2 regions of the Streptomyces sp. NPDC107550 genome follow, and region 1 is predicted to be linked to the other one. Evidence: riboswitches for the same ligand, from Rfam matches in the RefSeq annotation. Region 1 holds a riboswitch; the other holds the start of a gene.
The links. Region 1 has a riboswitch for cobalamin ahead of ACZ7LY_RS06300 (ribonucleoside-diphosphate reductase subunit alpha). Riboswitches for the same ligand answer to the same signal wherever they lie in the genome.
Positions count from the first base shown of each region.

Region 1 (7,282 bases):
AGTTCTTCTGCGCGAGGCGCTTGTTGATCTCGCCCTCGACGGCCTTGGCGGCCTCGGCGGGCGACTTACCGTTGAGCACGGAGGTCATGTAGTTCTTGATCGGGTTCGGGGTGTTCTCCACCGCGGCCCACTCGGGGATGAGCGGGGTGGTGCCACCGAACTCGGCGGCCGGGGCGGCGGCCTCGGCGACGACGTTGCCCTTGAGGTTGGACTCCAGGGACTTCTTGTTCGGGATGACGCCGTTCTCCTTGGCGAGGGCACCCTCGAACTTGTCGCCCAGGGCCAGCTTCAGGAACTCCTTGGCCAGCTCCTGCTTCTTGCTGCCCGCGGCGACCGCGAAGTTCGAGCCGCCGAGGAAGACGCCCTCGGGCTTGTCGGCGGTCTCACCGGGGATGGTGAAGTAGCCGATGTTCTTCTCGATCTTCTTGTTGGCGGCGATGGCCGTGCCGGCCTCCCAGCCCATGCCGATGAAGGCGCCGGTCTTGCCCTTGGCGAAGACCTCGGCCTGCTGCGGGGTGGCCTCGTCCTTGTCCTTGGGGGCCTTGGAGTAGGAGGCGTACTTCTTGTAGATCTCCATGGCCTTGCCCACCTTGGGGTCGGCGAGGTTGGAGACGTACTTGTCGCCTTCCTTCTTGACGAGGTCGGCGCCCTGGCCGATGGTCAGGCCGTCGAAGAAGTACCAGTTCTGGCCGGGCATGTAGAGCGGCTCGGCGTCCGTCTTCTTGCCGATGGTCTCCAGGTCCTTGAAGAACTCGTCCCGGGTCTTCGGGGTGTCCTTGATGCCGGCGTCGGCCCAGACCTTCTTGTTGTAGATGACGACGCGGTTGGCGAAGTACCACGGCGCGGCGTACTGCTTGCCCTCGTAGACGGAGGACTTGGAGACGGAGTCGGTCCACTCGGAGCCGATCTCCTTCTTGAGGTCGCTCAGGTCGGCGAGGCCGCCGGTGGCCGCGTAGGCGGGCGTCTGGGTGTTGCCGACCTCGATGACGTCCGGCGGGGTGGACTCGGAGAGCGCCGTGGTGATCTTCTGCTGGATGCCGTCCCACTTCTGGGTCTCGAACTTCAACTTGGCGCCGGTCTTCTTCTCGAAGGCAGCCTGCAGATCCTTGGTCCACTTGGGCGGCGTGGAGCCGTCCATCGCCCAGACGGTCAGCGTCTGGCCCTTGAAGCTCTCCGGGCCCGCCTTCTTGTCGCTGGACTTGTCGTCGCCGCCGCCACACGCCGCGATCGAGACCAACATGCCCGCGACGCCGATGGCCGCAATGAGCTTGCGCTTCATGTCACCCTCCTCAGGGATGCCTGCAACCCCCCACCCACAGCGATGACATACGGCGAGCACGCGAAGGCGTACGCGGATACGGCTGATGGGACTGGGATCTGGTCTCTAATGGTGTAGACCAGTACCGGGAGCTTGGCCCAGACCAATAGGGCTGTCAAGGGTGGCCGAGAAAGGACTGTGCGTCCGTTATCGGAACGACACCGACCGGCTTCGCCCGAGGGGACCCAGGGGGGACACAGGGGGCCACAGAGGCGGAGGCCGGCCCGGGGAACCGCTCCCATCGGGCGGCGGCGTGGACTAGACCAGGCGGTCACCGGGCGGTATAAGGAGGGATCACGGAGCGTGCGAGGACTCCCCCGCCGCGCGCCGTGCCACGATGTGAGCCGTGGCCGATGGGGTACGTCGGTCGCATCGGCACCGGAGCCGGGAAGGCGGAGCATGAGCACCGACGTCAGCAGTGCGGAGAACGAGAGCGGGGCGCCCGTCCGTACCGCACGCGTGCCCAAGTACTACCGCCTGAAGAAGCACCTGCTCGACATGACGGAGACGCTGCCCCCGGGCACCCCGGTCCCGCCCGAGCGCACGCTCGCCGCCGAGTTCGACACCTCCCGCACCACGGTCCGCCAGGCCCTCCAGGAGCTGGTCGTCGAGGGCCGGCTCGAACGCATCCAGGGCAAGGGCACCTTCGTCGCCAAGCCCAAGGTCTCCCAGGCGCTCCAACTCACCTCCTACACCGAGGACATGCGCGCCCAGGGCCTTGAGCCCACCTCGCAGCTCCTCGACATCGGGTACGTCACCGCCGACGACACCCTCGCGGGCCTCCTCGACATCACGACCGGCGGGCGCGTCCTGCGCATCGAGCGGCTGCGCCTGGCGAGCGGCGAGCCCATGGCCATCGAGACCACGCATCTGTCGGCCAAGCGCTTCCCCGCGCTGCGCCGCAGCCTCGTCAAGTACACATCCCTCTACACCGCGCTCGCCGAGGTCTACGACGTCCGTCTCGCCGAGGCCGAGGAGACCATCGAGACCTCGCTCGCCACCCCGCGCGAGGCCGGGCTGCTCGGTACGGACGTGGGGCTGCCGATGCTGATGCTCTCCCGGCACTCCATCGACGGCTCGGGCAAGCCCGTGGAGTGGGTGCGCTCGGTCTACCGGGGCGACCGCTACAAGTTCGTCGCGCGCCTCAAGCGCCCCATCGACTGACAACTGCCCCGCCCGCCGGGCCGGTTCGTCCCGGTCCGGCCCCGACTCGCCTTTCCGGCACGTCCGTTATGCGGACAGGGGTTCCATGAGGCGGGACTCTCGCTTAGATTTCCCGCACGTTAAAGAAGACATAAGTGGGACCAGCGAGGGGACGGGAGCCTGCGTCATGTCCGATGCGCCTGAAGTGAAACCACCGGTGATCACACCGGTGCGCGTGATCATCGCCCTCTGTCTGGTGGCGCCGTTCGTCGCCATGCTCTGGGTCAGCTCGTACGCGAAGATCGACCCCACGTTCATCGGCATCCCGTTCTTCTACTGGTACCAGATGCTCTGGGTCGTCATCTCGACGGCGCTGACCATGCTCGCGTACAAGCTGTGGCAGCGTGACCAGCGCTCCCGTAAGACCTCGGGAGGCGCGGCGTGAACGACGGCGTGAACGGCGTCGCACTCGCCGTCTTCATCTTCTTCTTCGTGGCCGTCACGGTCATGGGCTTCCTCGCCGCGCGCTGGCGCAAGGCCGACGCCGAGGCCAGCCTCGACGAATGGGGCCTGGGCGGGCGCTCGTTCGGCACCTGGATCACCTGGTTCCTGCTCGGCGGCGACCTCTACACCGCGTACACCTTCGTCGCCGTCCCCGCGGCGATCTACGCGGCGGGCGCCTCCGGCTTCTTCGCGGTGCCGTACACGATCCTCGTGTACCCGCTGATCTTCACGTTCCTGCCGCGCCTGTGGTCGGTCTCGCACCGGCACGGGTACGTCACGACCTCCGACTTCGTGCGCGGCCGGTTCGGCTCCAAGGGGCTGTCCCTCGCCGTCGCGGTCACCGGCATCCTCGCCACGATGCCGTACATCGCACTGCAACTCGTCGGCATCCAGGCCGTCCTGGACGTCATGGGCATCGGCGGCGGCGAGAACACCAACTGGTTCGTCAAGGACCTGCCGCTGCTGCTCGCCTTCGGCGTACTGGCCGCGTACACGTACTCCTCGGGCCTGCGCGCCCCCGCGCTGATCGCCTTCGTGAAGGACACCCTGATCTACCTCGTGATCGCGGTGGCCATCATCTACATCCCGATCAAGCTCGGCGGCTTCGACGACATCTTCGCCGCGGCCGGCAAGAAGTTCTCCCAGATCAATCCGGCGACCGACAAGCCCGTCGGGGCGCTCGCCCCCGGCTCGCAGGGCACCTGGACGTACGCGACGCTCGCGCTCGGCTCGGCGCTCGCGCTGTTCATGTACCCGCACTCGATCACCGCGACGCTCTCCTCCAAGAGCCGCGACGTGATCCGCCGCAACACCACGATCCTGCCGCTGTACTCGCTGATGCTGGGCCTGCTCGCGCTGCTCGGCTTCATGGCGATCGCGGCCGGGGTGAAGGTGCAGAACGGGCAGCTGGCGATCCCGCAGCTGTTCGAGGACATGTTCCCCGACTGGTTCACGGGCATCGCGTTCGCGGCCATCGGCATCGGCGCGCTGGTGCCGGCCGCCATCATGTCGATCGCGGCGGCGAACCTGTTCACGCGCAACATCTACAAGGACTTCCTGAAGCCCGACGCGACGCCCGAGCAGGAGACCAAGGTCTCCAAGCTGGTGTCGCTGCTCGTGAAGGTCGGCGCGCTCGCCTTCGTCCTCACCATGGACAAGACGGTCGCCATCAACTTCCAGCTCCTGGGCGGCATCTGGATCCTCCAGACGTTCCCCGCGCTGGTCGGCGGCCTGTTCACCCGCTGGTTCCACCGCTGGGCGCTGCTCGCGGGCTGGGCCGTCGGCATGGTGTACGGCACGGTCGCCGCGTACGGGGTGGCCTCGCCGACGCAGGCCCACTTCGGCGGCTCGGCGAAGGAGATCCCGGGCATCGGCCAGATCGGCTACATCGGCATGACCGCCTTCGTCCTGAACGTCGCCGTCACCGTCGTCCTGACCTTCGTCCTGAAGGCGCTGAAGGCCCCGGAGGGCGTCGACGAGACGTCTCCCTCGGACTACACCGCCGACGCGGGCGACAAGGGCGTCAAGGTCGAACTGCCCACCGTGGGGGCCTCCGGCCACTGAGCCCCGGCGCCCGCCGCCCCCCTCGTCAGCGCACGAGCCCCTCCCTGGTGGAGGGGCTCGTGCGCTTACCGTGTCCCCCTGACCACCTACGGAGGAGAACCGCCATGCCCGCACCCATCGTCCTCGACAGCGACCCCGGCATCGACGACGCCGTAGCCCTCCAGTACCTGCTCGGCACCGGGCTGTGGGACCTCAAGGCGTACACGACCGTCGGCGGCAACGCGCCCGCCGAGCAGACCTTCCGCAACGGCCGCTCGCTGGCCCGCGCCTTCGGCATCGACGGCGACGTGCCAGTCCACCGGGGTGCCGGACGCCCGCTGACGCGGCTGCCGTACTCGGCCGCCGGCGAGTTCCACGGTGCGGGTGGCCTCGGCACCGAGTCCCTCGCCGCGTCGGCCGTCCCGGAGCTGACCGAGTCCTCCGCGCAGGCCATGCTGCGTCTCTCGCGTACGTACGAGGGTGAGCTGACGGTGTGCGCGACCGGGCCGCTCACCAATGTCGCCATCGCGCTCAGCGAGGACCCCGGGTTCGCCCGGCGGGTCAAGCACCTGGTGTTCATGGGCGGCGCGGCCGAGGTGCCGGGCAACATCACGCCCGTCGCCGAGTTCAACGCCTGGGCCGATCCGGACGCCGTGGACATCGTCGTCTCCTCCGGCATCCCGTACACGATGGTCGGGCTCGACGCGACGCACGGCTGGCGCTTCCGCGAGCAGGATCTGACGGTCCTGGAGGAGGCGGGCGCCGGGCAGGAGCTGACCGCGCGCCTGATGCGGTTCTACCTGAACGCCTACCGCGCCGCCGAGGGCTGCCCGCTGCACGACCCGCTGGCCGTCGGGGTCTGCGCCGACGAGTCGTTCGTGACCGCCGCCGAGGGCACCGTCGTCGTGGAGTGCGCGAGCGAACTGACGCGCGGCAAGACCGTGTTCATCCCGCACGACGCGGACTACCCGCGCGCCTACTACCAGGAGTCCCCGCTGGTGTCCGGCCGCACCCGGCACCGGGGCCGCGTCGCCCTCGGCACCGGCCCGCGCGACTTCACGCAGGACTTCGTCGCGGGCCTGCTGAAGTGGCCCGCCGTCTGACGAAGCCGTACGGCACCGCCCACCCCGACACAACATGTGGGCATGCTTCAGAGCACCGGCACAACATGTATGCTCGCTCTCGCTGTCGCAGCAGGGGAATCCGGTGCGAATCCGGAACTGTCCCGCAACGGTGAACGTACGCCCGCAAAAGGCCCGTACGTGAGTCCGATGACCTGCCGACGGCACGCCCGAGCCGCCCGGCCCGGGCGTCCACGACGTCCGGGCCTCGCGGAATGGGCCGGTGACGCGGGCCGCTTCGTGCGTGTGCCCGGGCCACTTCCTCCCCGCGGGCCCCGAGCCCAGCGAGGGAGAGCCCCACGTGACCATCGCGCCCGTCGATCCTGCGTCAGCCGCAGCCGGCGCCGATGCCGACGCCCCCGGGACCGCGCTGCTGCGCACCCTGACGGAGCTGACCGCCGACCTCCCCGACACCGACCCCGGCCGGGTCGCCGCCGCCGCGCTGCGCGGACGCAGCGCCCGCGCGGACGAGGCCGAGCTGCGGGAGCTGGCCACGGAGGCGGCGGCCGGGCTGATCTCCGAGGACCCGGCGTACTCTCGGCTCGCCGCGCGGCTGCTGACCCGGTCGATCGCCGCGGAGGCCGCCTCGCAGGGCGTCACGTCCTTCACCGCGTCCGTCGCCACCGGCCACCGCGAAGGGCTCGTCGCGGACCGCACGGCCGCCTTCGTCCGCACGCACGCCGCGTACCTGGACGCCCTGATCGACGTGCGCGCCGACGACCGCTTCGGCTACTTCGGCCTGCGCACCCTCTACAGCCGCTACCTGCTGCGCCACCCGATCACCCGCAAGGTCGTCGAGACGCCCCAGCACTTCATGCTGCGGGTCGCGGCCGGGCTCGCCGACGACGACAGCGTCCGCGCGCTCGACGAGGTGACCGCCCTGTACGGCCTGATGAGCCGGCTGGACTATCTGCCGTCCTCGCCGACCCTGTTCAACTCCGGCACCCGACACCCGCAGATGTCGAGCTGCTACCTGCTGGACTCGCCGCTGGACGAGCTGGACTCGATCTACGACCGCTACCACCAGGTGGCCCGCCTGTCGAAGCACGCCGGCGGCATCGGCCTGTCGTACTCCCGCATCCGTTCGCGCGGCTCCCTGATCCGGGGCACCAACGGCCACTCCAACGGAATCGTCCCCTTCCTCAAGACGCTGGACGCCTCCGTCGCCGCCGTCAACCAGGGGGGCCGCCGCAAGGGTGCCGCCGCCGTCTACCTGGAGACCTGGCACGCGGACATCGAGGAGTTCCTGGAGCTGCGCGACAACACCGGTGAGGACGCGCGCCGTACGCACAATCTGAACCTCGCGCACTGGATCCCCGACGAGTTCATGCGCCGCGTCGCCGAGGACCGCCCCTGGTCGCTGTTCTCGCCGTCGGACGTGCCCGAGCTGGTGGACCTGTGGGGCGAGGAGTTCGACGCCGCCTACCGCCGCGCCGAGGCCGAGGGCAAGGCCCAGCGGACCGTCGCCGCCCGCGATCTGTACGGCCGCATGATGCGCACCCTCGCGCAGACCGGCAACGGCTGGCTGACCTTCAAGGACGCCGCCAACCGCACCGCGAACCAGACGGCGGAGCCCGGCCACACGGTCCACTCCTCGAACCTGTGCACGGAGATCCTGGAGGTGACGGACGACGGGGAGACGGCCGTGTGCAAC
Region 1 is NZ_JBVKBC010000003.1:272,862-280,143, reverse strand. It holds gene ACZ7LY_RS06325 (extracellular solute-binding protein) at 1-1,279, opposite strand, end outside; gene ACZ7LY_RS06320 (GntR family transcriptional regulator) at 1,718-2,482, shown strand; gene ACZ7LY_RS06315 (DUF3311 domain-containing protein) at 2,649-2,906, shown strand; gene mctP (monocarboxylate uptake permease MctP) at 2,903-4,528, shown strand; gene ACZ7LY_RS06305 (nucleoside hydrolase) at 4,633-5,610, shown strand; cobalamin riboswitch at 5,674-5,805, shown strand; gene ACZ7LY_RS06300 (ribonucleoside-diphosphate reductase subunit alpha) at 5,930-7,282, shown strand, end outside.

Region 2 (7,282 bases), on a different contig from region 1:
TGCGCCCACTGCGGCAACGGCACCTCCGGCAGCGTCACCAGCACGTGCTGACCCGGGATCGGCGAGCCGAGCAGCGCCGCGAACACCAGCCGCAGCCCCACCACGAGCAGGCCGAGCTTCACGAACGCCGTGTACGAACGCGCCCACGGCGCCTCCGTGCGGCGCGCCGTCACCACATAGCCGGCCACACCGATCAGCAGCGCGAGCAGCAGCGGATTCGTCGTACGGGACGCCGCCGTGCCGAGGCCCAGCGCCCAGATCCACCAGGCGCCCGGGTGCAGCGCGTTGGCGCGGTGGGCCCGCGGGGCCCGCAGCGTACGACCGGACACGGGATCAGCCGCGACGGCGGCGCGCCTGCCAGATCGCGCCGACACCGAGCACGGCGACGACGGCGACCCCGGCGACCACACCGAGCGAGGGCCCGCCCGCACCGGACGAGGACGAGGAAGACGACGCGGACGCCTGCCCCCCGTCCTTGCCCTGGTCCCCGGTGGCCTTGCCGCCGCTCACCTGCTCGCCGCAGCCCGTACGCGGATAGCCGGAGATCGCGCACAGCAGCGCGCTGGAGTCGTAGCGCAGCGGCCCTGCGACCGCCGCGAGCGCGTCCGCGCTCGTCGCGTCCTCGCCCACCACCGCGCACGCCGTCCGCTCCTTCGGCGGCGTCTCGCCGTCCGGGGCGTCGGCGGCCGTACCGAAGTCGACGACCAGCGCCACCCGCTTCTTGCCGTCCTCGGCCGGGGTGTGCGCGCATATCGACCCGAACGCGCTCGGGCCGCGCGGGCGCGTCGCGTCCTTGGAGTCGGCGCTCACCGCGAACCGGAAGCCCTGCACCGCGCCGTCGTCCGGCCGCGTCTGCGAGGGGCCCGTCGACGCGTACGTCCACGCGCCGCCGTCCCGCTCCCAGAACGACCAGTACCGGTACCCGGCCGCCTGCGCCGGGGCCACCGTCAGCGCGAGCAGCGCGCCGAGCAGGGCGAGGACCAGCCCGGCCGTCCGCCCGCGCGTCACAGCCCCTTCTTCTTCCGGCCGCTGAGCAGGAAGCCGACACCGACGGCCGCGATGAACATCACGGCGACGATCCACCACGAGCCGAGGCCGCCGCCGTCGTCCTTCTTCTGCTCGCTCTTGTCGCCGCTCGCCGACTTCGCCGACGCGGGCTCGGGGCCCGTCTTGTTCAGCGCGCTCACGAGGTCCTTGCCGCCGAAGTCACGCGGGTCGTTGCCCGTGGCGTGCGCGGCGAAGATCAACTGCGCGTACGCGGCCGGGCCCGACTTCGCCGCCCAGCCGCCCGCGTTCTTCTCCAGCCAGGCGTACGGGTCCTTCGTGTACTTGATGCCCTCGGCGGCGGCCACCGCCGTCACCGCGTCCGCCGTGTTGCCGTAGTCCGGCTGGTCGGCGGCGCCCGCGAGCTGCGACTTCAGGTACAGGTGCGTGGAGAGCTGGTTCTGCAGGTAGACCGCGCCGTTGTGCGCGAGGTCCGCCGGGCTCGTGCCGTCCTCGCAGGTGTACGCGTCCGGGGTGTCGCCCTTGCCGGGGGCGAACCCGGCGCCGAGCGCGCCGAGGACACCGGCCGCGCTCGCGTCCGCGTTCGGGGCGAGCTTGCCCTTCTTGTCGGGCTGGTAGGCGAACGCGCCGCCGTCCTTGCCCTTGTCGCAGCCGAGCGCGAGCTTCGCCAGCGCGTCGTACGGGCTCTTGCCGGGGCCCGACTTCACGGCGGCCGGCTTCTCACCGGCGGCGGCGAGGGCGCCGATCACCACGGACGTGGAGTTCGCGTCGCTCGCGCCGCCCGGGTTGTAGCCCCAGCCGCCGTCGCCGTTCTGGTTCTTCTTCAGCCAGTCGACGCCCTTGGCGACCTCGCCGTCCCGGCCGCCGACCGCGACCAGCGCCTGAACGGCGGCGGCCGTGCTGTTGCTGTCCAGCGGGGTCTTCGCGTCGCAGGCCCGGCCGGGCTCCGCGCGGAACGCGGCGAAGCCGCCGTTCTCGCACTGCTGCCCCGCCAGCCAGTCCACGGCCTTCGCCGCCGGGCGCACGCCCGCCGTGTGCTGCGCGACGAACGCCAGCGACTGGCGCCACACGCCGTCGTACGTGGGGTCCGTGCTGCCGTACAGGCCCGAGGGGACGACGACCTTGGGGGAGGGGGAGGCGGTGTCCGCGACCGCGGCCTGCGCGCCGGCGGTGCCGATCGCGACGGTCGCGGCGACGAGCGCGGCGCTGCGGCGAATGTTCATGGTGCGGCGGGTGCCTCTCCCTGCGGGGGGGCCGGGCGGCACGGGCCTTCTCGGCACCGGGCGGCTCCGGCTCCGTATGCCTCGACGGTCCTGAGCCGATCTCGGGGCGGGGTGGCAGTCCGGCTCTACGGTTGCGGGTCAGCGCCGGAATCCCACCGGCTTCCCCACCGTCGCCCTGATAACGACCCCCCTACTCTACCCTCGCCGGGAGGAGCGATCGCGGGCGCGCTGCCGCTGAGGGTGGACGCTGAGATCAGCCCCGTAAGGGGCGCGGGGAACTGCGCGCTCAGCCACGACGCACCCGGCACTCTGGGGCGCTGCCCCAGCCCCCGCTCCTCAATCGCCGGAGAGGCTGGGTGTTGGCGCTGAGGCCAGCCCCGTAAAGGGCTCGGGGGCCGGTCTCGACGGGCCCGCGCCTCACACCCGCCCGATCAAAGGCGTGGGGTCACCCGATGTCGACGGGGCCGTCGTTCCTGCCCGGGGTACCCCCAAACCGCTCGACCTCGGCGGACGCCGGAGACCCGAGATTCTTGCGGACGGAGTCGAGAATCGTCAGCCCCTGCCCGACAAGCCCCGCCGCGATCTCCCCGAGCCCATCCGCCCCGTTCAAGACATTGACATTCGCCCCGGCCAACCCCCCGGCCGCCTCCTTCACGATCTGCGGCAACTGATCGATCACCATCCGGTCCAGCGCGACCCGGTCGTACGACGCCGCCGCCTCCGCCTGGATCTTCATCCGCTCAGCCTCCGCAAGCGCCAACACGCGGATGCGCTCCGCATCGGCCTGCGCCGGCTTCACGACCTCCGCGATGAGCTGCTTCTCCCGCAACTCCGCCTGCTTGAGCGCCAGCTCGGTCTGCGCCTCCAGCACCTCCTGCTGCGCGTGCGCCAGCGCCAACGGCCCCGCCTGCTCCGCCTTCGCCTTGGCCCGGTCCACCTCGGCGTCGTACTCGGCCCGCACGATGGCCGTCTGCCGCGCGAACTCCGCCTGCTTGCGCGCCGCCGCCTGCTCCGCCTCCGCGGACGCCTGCGTGGCCGCGGCCTGCGCGACCTGCGCGGCCCGCTGGATGTTGGCCTTGTGCGGACGCGACATCGCCTCGATGTACCCGGTGTCGCCGTCGTCGATGGACTGGATCTGGAGCGAGTCGACGTGCAGCCCGATCTTCGCCATCTCGGCCTTGGACGTGTCGAGGACCTCGGTCGCCAGCTTCTGCCGCTCGGTGACGATCTCCTCGACGGTCATCGAGCCGATGATGGACCGCAGGTGCCCGGCGAAGATCCGCCCGGTGAGCACGGACATCTGCTCCTGGTCGGAGAGGAAGCGCTGACCGGCGTTGACGATGGACTCGTGGTCGTTGCCGACCTTGAACGCGATGACGGCCCGCACGGTCAGCGCGATGCCCTGCCGGGTCACGCACTTCTCGACGACCTCGGCCTCCATCATCGCCAGCGACAGGAACCGGGTCTTGCGGAAGATGGGCAGGACGAACTTCCCGTGCCCGGTGACGACACGGAACGGCGCTCCCCCAAGTCCCCGCCTGCCACCCGAGATCAGCATCGCCTCGTCGGGCGCGGGAACGCGATATCCGAACATCCTTGACGTCTCCTTAGCCGACGCCGCCACCGTCACCGGAACCGGCCGGCGGGTCGAGCAGAGGATCGTGCCAGGCGATGACCTGGACGCGGCGGCTGCCGAGCGACTCGGTCACGAGCACGCCCGCACCCCGCTCCAGCGGCTCATCGGAGTACGCCAGAAACGTCTCCGTACCGCCCCGCACCCGCACCAGGACCTCGCCCGGGCCGTCCACCCCACGTGTGGCGACGACCAGTCTCCCCGTACACCCGACCACAGCCTCGTCCGGCGCCACCGGCGGCGTCCCCCTTGTCGTTCCAGCTCCATGAGCTCCTGAGAGCCCAGACCCTACGCCCGCCCCCACCCCCCGACCATCCACACACGGCAAAGAGCGGCTACCGGTCAGGCCGCGTGCCCTTCGAAACGGAACTCGGGGCTGCGACGCGGGTCGATGTGCGCGCCGGCCTCCAGCGCGGCGGCGAGCGCTTCGATGAGCTCGATGGTGGGGTCGACCCCGCTCTCCTCGATGGCCTCGATGACGCCTTCGTCCAGGCGAGCGCGCTCGGCCAGTTCGGCGGTGCTCCAGCCCAGCTCGCTCCGTCGCTCGTGGACGGCCTGGGCGAAGTCCATCCGGCGCCCGGCAGCGCGGTACTCGTCGCTCTCCCGGTGCTCGCTCGGGACGTCCCAGCTGGTGTGATATCCGCTGCTCATCGGTCCTCCTCGGGCCCACTGTAGACGTCGTGCTCGCCCGTCGGCGGGTGCTCCGCCTCGCACACTTTGCGGACCCGCTGAGCGCGGGCCACTTCGCCCGTCTCGCGCATCCTGGTCTTGCGGAAGGCGGTCAGCAGGACAGCCCTGCGTCCCGGCGCGAGCCAGTACGTCACCCGCCAACACCCGACCCGAAGTTCCCGCACGATTCACCAGAACGAGGCCACGCTCACCCTCGCCGACGCGGGCCGCGCTCGTCCCTGCCGGCGTACGTGCGTGACCGGTCCTGTCAGTCCGTCGCCACGTACGTCATCGGGTCCGTGCCCGGGACGGGCTCCGCTCGGCCCTGTTTGACCAGGCGGCGGAGGTGGGCCTCGGCTTCGGAGACCGCGATGTTGCGGGAGCCGTAGGGGATGTCGGACCAGGGGCGGTTCCACTCCATGCGTTCGGCGACCTGCCAGGGCGTGAGGGGGACGGTCAGGAGGGCGAGGAGGCCCCGCAGGCGGTCCTCGTGGTGGGCGAGCAGTGCGCGGACGCGGGCCGGGGCGTCGGTGAACGGGTGCTGGTGCGCGGGCAGCACCTCGGCGGGGGCGAGGCGGCCGACGCGCTCCAGGGAGTCGAGGTAGTCGCCGAGCGGGTCGGTGACGGTGGCGTCGTCCGGGTCCTCGTAGAGACCGATGTGCGGGCTGATGCCGGGGAGCAGGTGGTCGCCGCTGAACAGGCGTCCCGGGCCCGCGAGTTGCGCCGGGTGCTCTTCCTCCAGGTGGAGGCAGACGTGGCCCGGGGTGTGGCCCGGGGTCCAGATCGCGCGGAGTCTGCGGCCGGGCAGGTCGAGCAGGTCGCCGGGGGTGATCGCGCGGTCCGGGAGCGCCGGGTCGAGGCCGGGCAGGCGGCGCGGGCGGCCCGAGTCGCGGGCGGCGAGCAGCGGCGCGACATGGTCGTCGGGGGCGCCGGCGGCGGCGAGTTTGGCGGCCATGTACGCGTACCAGCGGGCCGGTTCGTTCTGCCGGGTGCGGCGCACGATCGCCGCGTCCGCCTCGTGTATGGCGATCCACGCGCCGGACGCCTCGCGCACCTTCGCCGACAGGCCGTGGTGGTCCGGGTGGTGATGGGTGATCAGGACGCCGGTCAGCTCCGAGACGCTCGTACCGCAGCGCGTGAGCCCGTCCACGAGCGTGTCCCAGGAGTGCGGGTCGTCCCAGCCGGTGTCCACGAGGACCGGCCCGGCGTCGGTGTCCAGGAGATACACCAGCGTGTACCCGAGCGGGTTGTCCGGGATCGGTACGCGGATGCTGTGCACGCCCCCGCCGTGCTCGCTCACCTGCGTCGCCTGGCTCGCCTGTGTCATCGGGGGCCGCCTCTCCGCCGCCAAGGGATGCCGTCGCCTGCTGTCGGGACTCTTGCCGCGTCGAACTGCGGCCACTGTAATGGAAGTTGTAGAACTTGTTTCAGTAGTCGCCCCGGCGAACCGGCTCCGGGCGTGGCCTCACCCTTCCGCATCCTTGGTGGAACTGGTATCAGTTCTGATGCACCGTCAGATACCGTCAGAGATCACGGAAGCGGAAGTCGCCATGACCGAGCTCGTGGAACACGGACAGCTGTTCATCGGCGGGGAGTTGACCGACCCCCTCGGCAAGGACGTCATCGAGGTCGTCTCCCCGCACACCGGCGAGGTCTTCGGCCGCGTGCCGCACGCCGCGCCCGCCGACGTCGACCGGGCCGTCGCCGCCGCCCGCCGCGCCTTCGACTCCGGCCCCTGGCCCCGCACGAGCCTCGACGAGCGCATCGCCGTCGTCACCCGGATCAAGGACGCGCTCGCCGCCCGCCACGAGGAGATCGCCCGCACCATCTCCCGGCAGAACGGCTCCCCCTACTCCTGGTCCGTGCTCGCCCAGGCGCTCGGCGCGATGATGGTCTGGGACAGCGCCATCAGCGTCGCCCGCGACTTCCCGTACGAGCAGACCCGCGACGGCGCCCTCGGCAGACTGCTCGTACGGCGCGAGCCGGTCGGGGTCGTCGCCGCCGTCGTCCCGTGGAACGTGCCCCAGTTCGTCGCCGCCGCCAAGCTCGCCCCCGCGCTCCTCGCCGGCTGCACGGTCGTCCTCAAACCCTCGCCCGAGTCGCCGCTCGACGCGTACCTCCTCGGCGAGATCGCCCGCGAGGCCGGGCTGCCCGAGGGCGTCCTGTCGATCCTGCCCGCCGACCGCGAGGTCAGCGAGTACCTCGTCGGGCACCCCGGCATCGACAAGGTCTCCTTCACCGGCTCGGTCGCCGCCGGCAAGCGCGTCATGGAAGTGGCGTCCCGTCACCTCACGCGCGTCACTCTGGAGTTGGGCGGGAAGTCGGCGGCTGTCGTGTTGCCCGACGCGGACCTCGACGCCACCGTCGCCGGGGTCGTGCCCGCCGCCTGGATGAACAACGGGCAGGCGTGCGTCGCCCAGACCCGCATCCTGCTGCCGCGCTCGCGCTACGACGAGTTCGCCGAGGCGTTCACCGAGGCCGCCGCCGCGCTCGTCGTCGGCGACCCGCTCGACCCCGCCACCCAGGTCGGGCCGCTCGTCGCCCGCCGCCAGCAGCAGCGCAGCCTCGACTACATCCGGGTCGGCCAGGACGAGGGCGCCAAGGTCCTCACCGGCGGCGGCGTCCCGGCCGGCCTCGAACAGGGCTGGTACGTCGAACCGACCCTCTTCGGCGACGTCCACAACGGCATGCGAGTCGCCCGCGAGGAGATCTTCGGGCCCGTCATCTGCCTCATCCCGTACGGGGACGAGGC
Region 2 is NZ_JBVKBC010000002.1:134,880-142,161, reverse strand. It holds gene ACZ7LY_RS03490 (energy-coupling factor transporter transmembrane component T) at 1-329, opposite strand, end outside; gene ACZ7LY_RS03485 (SCO2322 family protein) at 334-1,008, opposite strand; gene ACZ7LY_RS03480 (prenyltransferase/squalene oxidase repeat-containing protein) at 1,005-2,228, opposite strand; adenosylcobalamin-variant (AdoCbl-variant) riboswitch at 2,333-2,404, opposite strand; gene ACZ7LY_RS03475 (flotillin family protein) at 2,674-3,822, opposite strand; gene ACZ7LY_RS03470 (hypothetical protein) at 3,836-4,096, opposite strand; gene ACZ7LY_RS03465 (helix-turn-helix domain-containing protein) at 4,204-4,512, opposite strand; gene ACZ7LY_RS03460 (hypothetical protein) at 4,509-4,685, opposite strand; gene ACZ7LY_RS03455 (MBL fold metallo-hydrolase) at 4,799-5,857, opposite strand; gene ACZ7LY_RS03450 (aldehyde dehydrogenase) at 6,081-7,282, shown strand, end outside.
Region 2: it holds a riboswitch for cobalamin, as region 1 does, so the genes downstream of both, ACZ7LY_RS03480 (prenyltransferase/squalene oxidase repeat-containing protein) here and ACZ7LY_RS06300 (ribonucleoside-diphosphate reductase subunit alpha) in region 1, are expected to answer to the same signal.